Regions from separate parts of the Paenibacillus sp. 1182 genome, predicted to be linked through region 2. Evidence: riboswitches for the same ligand, from Rfam matches in the RefSeq annotation. Region 2 holds a riboswitch; the other holds the start of a gene.
The links. A riboswitch is a leader RNA that binds a small molecule or an ion and turns the genes downstream of it on or off. The one in region 2 is predicted to bind glycine.
Positions count from the first base shown of each region.

Region 1 (4,800 bases), on a different contig from region 2:
AAATTCATACTAAATGACAGCGCTATCTTCATCAACGAAATGAAAACGTACTTTCGTCATGAACGTTGATGACAACATTTAAATTTAAATTATCCAGGAAGATATTATACCTGCATAATTCTTCTTAATATGACCTGTAGCTATAGAAATTAGTCGAAAAACCGCGCTGGATTATGTATGATTCCTATATGGGGACAACCCACTATATCAGAACAACACACGTAATTACGTTTTCAAAAAAAGACAAAAAAATAGCCGCTACGTCAAATCATAGCGACTATTTTATACAAAAATCGAGCAAACTAACGATGCTCTTATTCAATTAAAAATCAATATAAAATTCCGAATAACACGCTATTATTTCATGCTGCATTGCTCTATTTATTACTCCGAAATCAACTGCTCATACTGATCCGCCGACAGTAGTTTGCCCAATGATTCCTCCACATCTTTATCCATCTCTACTTCTACCATCCAACCTTTGTCATATGGAGATTCATTCACTAGCTCAGGTGTACCTTCCAGCGCTTCATTCACTTTTAATATGGTTCCCGTCACCGGAGCAAAAAGGTCGGATACCGTCTTCACCGATTCAATCGTACCGATCTCCGCTCCCTGCTCAATCGTTACTCCCGCCTCAGGTAATTCTACAAAAACAATATCACCCAGTTGGTGCTGTGCAAAGTCTGTAATACCAATCCGCACCGTTCCATTCTCTGTCCGCTGAACCCACTCATGTTCGTCTGTATACCAAAGTTGCTGCTTCACTTCACCCATTCTGTTCCCCTCACTTCCATATGAATAAAATCGCATTTGCTCACCTGTATTAGACAGGTTAAGATTATGACAATACGAACACTCATGTCAATAATACTAACAAAAATACTTCATATCACCTCCTATAGCGCTCTATATAAAAATATAATAATTTATAACAAACGCTTACATATCCTTATTTATATATTAAATGTTTTTTCTATTGTTTTTGATGACATTTTTATTGACATTTTGAATGAATTTGCGTATTAATGGGTTATAGCAAATACTTTGGGAAACACCCGACAACTGCAAACGCGGATGAACGCAGAGGGAGAGACTGCCAAAAAGATTCGCATAGCTGTTGCCGCTTGTGAGACAGTTGTGCACGCGAATCGGATCAAGTTGTTATCTGCAAAGCCAGGTAATATACTGCTGATCCCGAAGGTAGCGCCGAAGGAGTAAGCCTGCATTGCAGGTGAATCTCTCAGGCAAAAGGACCTCTGCCGGACGCATCTCTGGAGAGCATTCGCTATTGGAGCGGATCACCCAAGAGGAAACCCGGTACATACCGGGGTAACTTTCTGGTATCAAGGACAGAGCTGAAAAAAGAGTATAGACTGCTGTCTATACGTTTTTTTCGGCCTGTCTTTTTTGTTTTGCCGATCACACCGGATAGGAGTGGAAACATGACTAATTTGCGAAAAACACCGCTATATTCGTCCTACGGGACGCAGTCTGGGGTTCGTTGTATTGACTTTGGCGGCTGGGAGCTCCCCGTTCAGTTTAGCGGTATCCAAAAGGAGCATGAGGCCGTCCGGCAACGTGCGGGTTTATTCGATGTATCGCATATGGGTGAGTTTTTGGTTGAAGGCAAAGAGGCCGAAGCTTTTCTACAAAGGGTGACCACGAATGATGTCAGCCAGTTGGAACCAGGTCAGGCACAATATTCACTCCTGTGTTACCCCGATGGAGGTGTAGTAGACGACCTGCTTATTTACTGCAAAGGACCGGAGCGCTACATGCTCGTTGTGAACGCCTCCAACATTGATAAGGATTGGGATTGGTTACTTCGTCATGTGCCTGCATCCGTTCACATGGAGAATGTGTCTGATTCAATAGCATTGCTGGCATTGCAGGGACCGGAAGCAGCACGTATTGCCGCAGCCGTGGCAGATACGGATATTACGAATCTGGCATCTTTCCACTTTCATGAGAACGTGCCATTGTTCGGAGCAAAAGCACTCGTCTCACGAACCGGATATACGGGCGAAGACGGTTTTGAATTTTATGTACCTGCTGCGGAAGCACCCGCCGTATGGGAGGGTTTGCTTCGTTCCGGTGAGTCGTATGGGCTGATTCCCGCTGGACTTGGTGCTCGGGATACACTACGCTTTGAGGCTCGGTTGCCGCTGTACGGACAGGAGCTATCTGCCACGATTTCACCACTTGAAGCCGGTCTAGGGTACTTCGTCAAGCTGAATAAAGGAGATTTTATCGGTAGAGAAGCACTGCAACGTCAGAAAGATCAAGGGATTCCTCGTAAATTGATCGGGCTGGAAATGATTGATCGCGGCATCCCACGCGCCCATTATCCGGTATTCGCAGAAGGACAACGCATCGGTGAGGTCACAACGGGGACTCAGTCGCCCACCTTGAAGCGTAATCTGGGCCTCGCCTTGGTGGACAGTCGTTTTAGTGCCCTCTCCACACCGCTGGAGGTTGAGATTCGTGGCAAACGCCTGCGTGCCGAGGTAGTGGCAGCACCCTTTTATAAACGCCCGCGCTAATCTTAAACTCTCTTCATTCCAATAAAGCAAACATGTCAGATATGAACTTCCGGGTTTTTCAGCTCACACTTTTTTATTAGCTAATTACGATTTAAAATTTTGCTTTTCGAAAGGAGCCAGAACCTATGAAGCAGCATCGTTATCTCCCTATGACTGAACAAGATCAAACCGAAATGCTGCGTGTGGTGGGTGTATCATCCATTGATGATTTATTCAGTGACATTCCAGAGGCCATTCGATATCAAGGGGAACTCCCTCTTTCTTCTCGACTCGATGAGAAAGCCTTAACCCGCCACTTGGCCGAGCTGGCTGGACACAACGCCAATACAGACACACATGCCAGCTTTCTTGGCGCAGGAATTTATGATCATCATATTCCGTCGGTCATCCAGCACATCACTTCACGCTCGGAATTCTATACAGCCTACACCCCCTATCAGCCGGAAGTAAGCCAAGGCGAGCTACAAGCCATTTTCGAATTTCAGTCGTATATTTGCGAATTGACGGGCATGGCTGTAGCTAATGCCAGCATGTACGACGGAGCGACTGCACTGGCGGAAGCGGGCTCACTGTCCGCCGCAGCTACCCGCCGTAAACAGCTTATCGTATCGAGGTCCGTCCATCCAGAGGCACGTCAGGTATTGGCAACCTATGCACGCGGATTGAATTTGGACATCGTGGAGATCGGCTGTTCGGACGGTGTAACGGATGCTGATGCGTTAGCGGCGGCCGTATCGGAACAGACCGCGGCTGTTTTGGTCCAAAGCCCCAACTTTTTCGGAGCCGTGGAAAATCTACAGCCGATGGCTGACCTCATCCATGCACACAAAGGTCTTTTGGTCGTCAGTGCCAACCCACTGGCACTTGGCTTGCTGGAGACACCCGGCAAACAGGGCGCGGATATTGTGGTAGGAGACGCGCAGCCACTTGGCATCTCCTCTTCTCTCGGCGGTCCGACCTGTGGATACTTTGCCGTTTCTCAGGCACATATGCGCCGTATCCCCGGCCGTATTGTGGGTCAGACCACTGATCGCAATGGTAAACGCGGCTTCGTGCTGACCTTGCAAGCGCGCGAACAGCATATCCGCCGCGAAAAGGCCACCTCTAACATTTGTTCCAATCAAGCGTTGCTAGCTTTATCTGCATCTGTATACTTGTCTGTTATGGGTAGACAGGGGATCAAGGAAGTAGCCGAGCTAAATTTGCATAAAAGCCGGTATGCTTTAGAGCAATTGCTGAGCTTGAAGGGCGTAACTGCCTCGTTTAACGCACCGACCTTTAACGAGTTTGCCCTGAGACTGCCTGAGGGTACAGATATGAGCAGACTCCAGGCCGAGCTGCTAGCTGCTGGATTTATCGCTGGCTACGATTTGGGCCGGGACTATGAGGAACTTGCTGGTCACATGTTGATTGCCGTGACGGAGCAAAGAACCAAAGAAGAGATTGACCAATTTGTGCACACCTTGGGGGGATTGCTATGACACATACCGGACAGGATCAGAAACAAGAGCTGTTAAAGGAACACGATCAAGCGCTCATTTTTGAATTGAGCCGTCCGGGTCGCATCGCCTATTCCCTTCCCGAGTGCGACGTTCCCCGTCGCCCGGTGGCAGAGCTTTTGCCAGACTATACGCTGCGCAGCGAACCTGCAGCATTACCCGAGGTATCCGAAGTAGACGTTATTCGGCATTATACCGCCTTGTCCCGGCGCAATTTTGGCGTGGACAATGGATTTTATCCGCTCGGCTCCTGTACGATGAAATACAATCCGAAGGTGAATGAGGATGTCGCCCGATATACAGGCTTCGCCAAAATCCATCCATATCAGCCCGAGGAGAGCATCCAGGGTGCCATGGAGTTGCTGCATACGCTCCAAAATGATTTGGCTGCGTTAACTGGCATGGATGCCGTCACGCTTCAGCCCGCCGCGGGCGCCCATGGCGAATGGACCGGGCTGATGATGATTCGCTCATACCACGAAGCACGTAGTGAGCGACGTACCAAGGTGCTCGTGCCGGATTCGTCGCACGGAACGAACCCCGCCAGTGCAACCGTCGCAGGCTTCGAAACAGTCACCCTTCCTTCCACCCCTGAGGGGCTAGTGGATCTGGATGCGCTGCGTCAAGCCGTAGGCAACGACACTGCTGCGCTCATGCTGACCAACCCGAACACGCTTGGGCTGTTCGAGAAGCAAATCACTGACATTGCTGCCATCGTGCATGACGCGGGGGGTCTGCTCTACTATGACGGGGCG
Region 1 is NZ_JAFICR010000009.1:90,105-94,904, reverse strand. Features, by position in the region: gene gcvH (glycine cleavage system protein GcvH) at 385-777, opposite strand; glycine riboswitch at 1,170-1,269, shown strand; gene gcvT (glycine cleavage system aminomethyltransferase GcvT) at 1,446-2,546, shown strand; gene gcvPA (aminomethyl-transferring glycine dehydrogenase subunit GcvPA) at 2,672-4,027, shown strand; gene gcvPB (aminomethyl-transferring glycine dehydrogenase subunit GcvPB) at 4,024-4,800, shown strand, end outside.
Region 1: linked by a shared signal. The riboswitch ahead of gcvT (glycine cleavage system aminomethyltransferase GcvT) and the one ahead of JOD82_RS27435 (alanine/glycine:cation symporter family protein) in region 2 are both predicted to bind glycine.

Region 2 (4,800 bases):
TCACAATCCTTCGATATAGTGCTATTGTAGCACAAAAAAAAGCGATTTCAACATTTTTTATTCTGTTTCGACAAAAAACATTTTATATCAAGACCCTTTTGCCTAATTTGCAAGTAAAGCGTTACCTTATGTGGTCGTACGTTCAATGAGGCTGTACTCTAGCGAATGAAGCTCCATTTGGCGTCCAATCAGCTGGGGGGAAAGCATGAAAAAAGCATTTTGTGCTTGAGCCATGATGGGATTTTGAATGGTTGTAATCCCCAACGTATGCGACAGCTCCGTGTTATCAAACCCAACAATCGCCAGATCTCCCGGTACGTTCAGCCGTTGTCTGCGTGCTTCGCAGAGAATGCCCACAGCTACATAATCGTTAGCACATAAAATAGCCTCTGGGAATTCCCCCCGATGCTGTAACAAATCCCGTACGACCTGTTCGCCATCACGGATATTATAAATTGAAGAGTGATTCCAGTGTTGCAACACTGACAGATTGTGCTCACTCATGATCTGTTCATAGGCTCGTTGTCTGCTATGGGTATTGATGCTGCTCGGACGACCAAAAGCATTGGCTATACGGGTATAGCCTTTTTGTATCAAATGCTTTAATGCTAGCATGTAACCTTCATATTGATCCATTGCGACGGAGCGAATATCGGTATGCTCCATTCGTTGCCAGGCCACGATCGGGCCATATTTACAATAGGTACTCAAAAAATCAGTGTCATTCACGCAGGAAATGATGACCAGCGCGTCGACTCTTTTTCTTTTTAAATCTTCAAAAGCTTGAAGCTCTTTCTTTTTGTCTTCTCCCGAAGTATAAATAATGGTCTGGAATTCATATTGTCCGGCGATTTCTACAAAGCTGTCCAGAAAAGCAAGAACAATTTCATTAATCGTTGAAGTGATGATACCAATCTGAAGCGTCTGACCCTTGGATAGGGAAATGGCATTCCGATTAGGAACATAATCTAATTCCTGCATGATTTTCAAAATCTTAGCTCTTGTTTCATGACTGACATGGGGGGACTGATTTAATACTCTGGATACCGTAGCCTTGGAAAAGCCCGCCAGTTTTGCAATTTGATCAAGATTCGACATGGTGCTTCTCCTCACATAAGAAAAAAATACTTGACATGAAACGCGTTACAACAATTAGGATGCTTATGAGGGCATTACATCTATTTTAAAGCATCTGTCAATGCATTTCAAAGGAGAACGGTTACCGTTAGGTATGGATTCACATTTGCAGCATTTGATGGGATTACTTAGGCCAAAGTAAAAATCTTATATACGGAAAGAGGTCTTTATACCATGACGAAGATGCTAAAAGGATTTCCGAAAAACTTCTTGTGGGGCGGGGCAACTGCAGCCAACCAATTGGAAGGTGCTTTTGACGTAGATGGAAAAGGCTTGTCCAGCGCAGACATGATTGCTTATGTACCCAAAGCGGAACGTAAGAACGATCACGCTATAGAGATTTCGTCCGAGCGACTCGAAGACATTTTGGCAGGCAAAGTCAATGCCCGTTTCCCAAAACGTGAAGGTGTGGACTTTTACCACCACTACAAAGAAGATATTGCATTGTTCGCTGAAATGGGCTTTAAAGTATTTCGTATGTCCATCCACTGGTCGCGGATTTTCCCGAATGGCTATGATCACGAGCCGAATGAAGCAGGATTGCAATTCTACGACAATGTATTTGATGAGCTGCGCAAATATAATATTGAGCCCTTGGTAACATTGTCACATTATGAAACACCGCTAGGTCTGACTCAGAAGTATAATGGCTGGCTGGGTCGTGAAGTCATACAGCATTACGTCAATTATGCCGAAACGGTGTTTACACGCTATAAGGATAAAGTAAAATACTGGCTGACCTTTAATGAAATCAATGTAATGACCATGAGTCCGTTCACCGGTGGCGGTGTGGTTATTGACCGTGTAGAAAACAAACAGCAAGCGATATATCAAGCATTGCATCATCAATTTGTAGCTAGTGCACTGGCAACCAAACGGGGACATGAGATCATCCCGGGTGCTCAGATCGGCTGTATGTTGGCACGTATAGAAAGCTATCCACATACGTGTAACCCAGCGGATATACTGAAAGCCCAGCATGAAAATCAGATGAACCTATTCTTTACGGATGTGCATGCCCGTGGGGAATATTCCAACTATATGAATCGTTATTTTGAAGAAAATAATATTGTGATCCAGACAGAACCCGGCGATGACGAAATTTTGAAAAATAATACGGTTGATTTTATCTCATTTAGCTACTACATGACCTTGACCGTATCGGCAGGTCCAGAAGGCGAGAAAGCAGCAGGAAACCTGATTGGCGGCGTGAAAAATCCGTATCTGCAGTCCTCCGACTGGGGATGGCAGATCGATCCGATCGGCCTGCGTGTTACACTGAATACGTTTTATGATCGCTATCAAAAGCCTCTGTTCATCGTGGAAAATGGCTTGGGTGCATATGATAAGGTGGAAGAGGACGGCTCTGTGCATGACACGTATCGCATTGATTACTTGCGTCAGCATATTGTCCAAATGAAGGAAGCGATTGCCGACGGTGTTGATCTGATTGGTTACACCAACTGGGGCCCTATCGACCTTGTGAGCATGTCTACTTCCGAAATGTCCAAGCGCTACGGATTTATTTACGTTGATCTGGATGATGACGGTAACGGAACGCTCAAACGCTCCAAAAAAGACTCTTTTAACTGGTATAAAAATGTGATAGCAACCAATGGTGAAGAATTGTAATTTCATATCGTCTCGGGCGGGTATAGCAGAGGACATCCTAAGGATGCAATCTGCTGTACCCGCTTTTTTGATAGACATAATAATATTTCAGAGGGCTTCACAAACTTTTCACTTGTAATAAGCTGAAAGTTTTCTGTATAATGAATAAAAATTTCATATGTCTGGTTGATGTTTGCGGGAGATGGAACGAAAGTTCCGACCGAAGGGGCAAAACTCTCAGGTGCTTAGGCTGTTTACAGCCACAAGCGGGGACCGTAAACGGACAGAACTCTGGAGAGACCCTTAATTGGGCGCCGAAGGTGCACCGCAGAGAACATCTGCTTAAACTCTCAGGCAAAAGGACAGAGACGCGAATAACCTGTGACAGGGAATGCCCTAGGCTTTTTTATGAGCTATTAGAGGCAGAAACCTGCACAAGATGGTTGTATTTTTTCGTGCCTTTAACCTCTCCAGGAGTCGAATCAGCTGATTTGACTCTTTTTTGTTTTCTAATATGCTGGAGGAGCGGGTTGAAATGAATTTGGTACATGTGTTAGAAGCGATTAGCAGTTGGATATGGGGGGCGCCTCTCATCATTCTTGTCATGGGAACGGGGTTGTGGCTGACCATACGTCTGAAAATGTTGCAGGTATTCCGCCTGCCCCTGGCGATCAAGCTGATCGGTAAGGCCCCGAATGAAGGCAGCGGGGATGTAAGTAGTTTTGCGGCTTTGAGTACGGCGCTAGCGGCTACAGTTGGCACAGGAAGTATTGTCGGCGTAGCGACAGCCATTAAGCTGGGCGGGCCGGGTGCCTTGTTCTGGATGGTCGTTGCAGCCTTTTTTGGGATGGCGACGAAATATGCGGAAGGTGTACTTGCAGTAAAATACCGGGTGAAGGATCGGAATGGACAATTTTCCGGCGGCCCGATGTATTATATTGAGAAAGGTCTAGGACGTCGTTTTAAACCGCTGGCGATGCTGTTTGCTTTTTCGGGCATGCTGGTGGCGTTGTTCGGGATTGGAACGTTTCCGCAGGTCAAAGCGATTGTATCTTCGACGGAAAACAGTTTTGGCGTTCCGCCCATTGTAACGGCACTGATTATAGCTATCCTTACTGGACTGGTTACTATTGGAGGACTCAAAAGCATTGCCAAGGTATCGACGAAGGTCGTTCCTTTTAAAACAGGCTTGTACGTACTGATCTGTCTCATCGTACTGATTCGGTTTGCTGACCAGCTTCCTGCCGCAATTGCGCTGGTGCTCCATTCGGCATTTTCAACTACATCTGCAACGGGCGGATTTGCCGGAGCTACGATTATGCTGGCGATGCGAAGTGGGGTAGCCAGAGGTATTTTTGCCAATGAGGCCGGATTGGGGAGCGCACCGATTGCAGCCGCAGCTGCCAAAACCAAATGGCCTGCGGAGCAAGGGTTGATTTCCATGACAGGCGTGTTTATTGATACGATGGTTATTTGTGTGATGACCGGGTTGACGCTACTGGTTAGCGGTGTGTGGAGCGGGCCTACCGATGCGGGTCTGATGACTCAGCAAGCATTTTCCAGCGCATTCCCGCTGGGGGCAGAACTGCTCACAATTATTCTGATTATGTTCGCGTTCACCACCATGCTCGGCTGGAACTATTACGGGGAACGCTGTGTTGAATATTTGCTTGGGGTCAAGTGGATTAAGCCATACCGTTATCTGTTCATTCTACTCGTTGGCGGGGGCGCGTTCATTAAACTGGATGCGATTTGGCTGCTGGCAGATATCTTTAACGCAATGATGGCTTTCCCGAACCTGATTGCACTGCTCGGCTTATCAGGCATTGTCGTTGCAGAAACCCGAACCTATATGGATTCTCTGAATTCTAGTAAGAAAAAGGGCATTCTTGCAGGTGCCAGTGTAGGGGCAGCTATTCAAGTAGAAGAAAAGGGACAAACGGTTAATTCATAAATTTCAAAAGGGAGTGCTCTCAGCCATCACAGGCTTGAGGACACTCCCTTTTGAATGTTATAACGATGCACGCAAAATAGCTAAAATATCTTCTTGAT
Region 2 is NZ_JAFICR010000021.1:3,303-8,102, forward strand. Features, by position in the region: gene JOD82_RS27425 (LacI family DNA-binding transcriptional regulator) at 127-1,098, opposite strand; gene JOD82_RS27430 (glycoside hydrolase family 1 protein) at 1,312-2,769, shown strand; glycine riboswitch at 2,935-3,011, shown strand; glycine riboswitch at 3,030-3,124, shown strand; gene JOD82_RS27435 (alanine/glycine:cation symporter family protein) at 3,284-4,702, shown strand; gene JOD82_RS27440 (iron-containing alcohol dehydrogenase) at 4,760-4,800, opposite strand, start outside.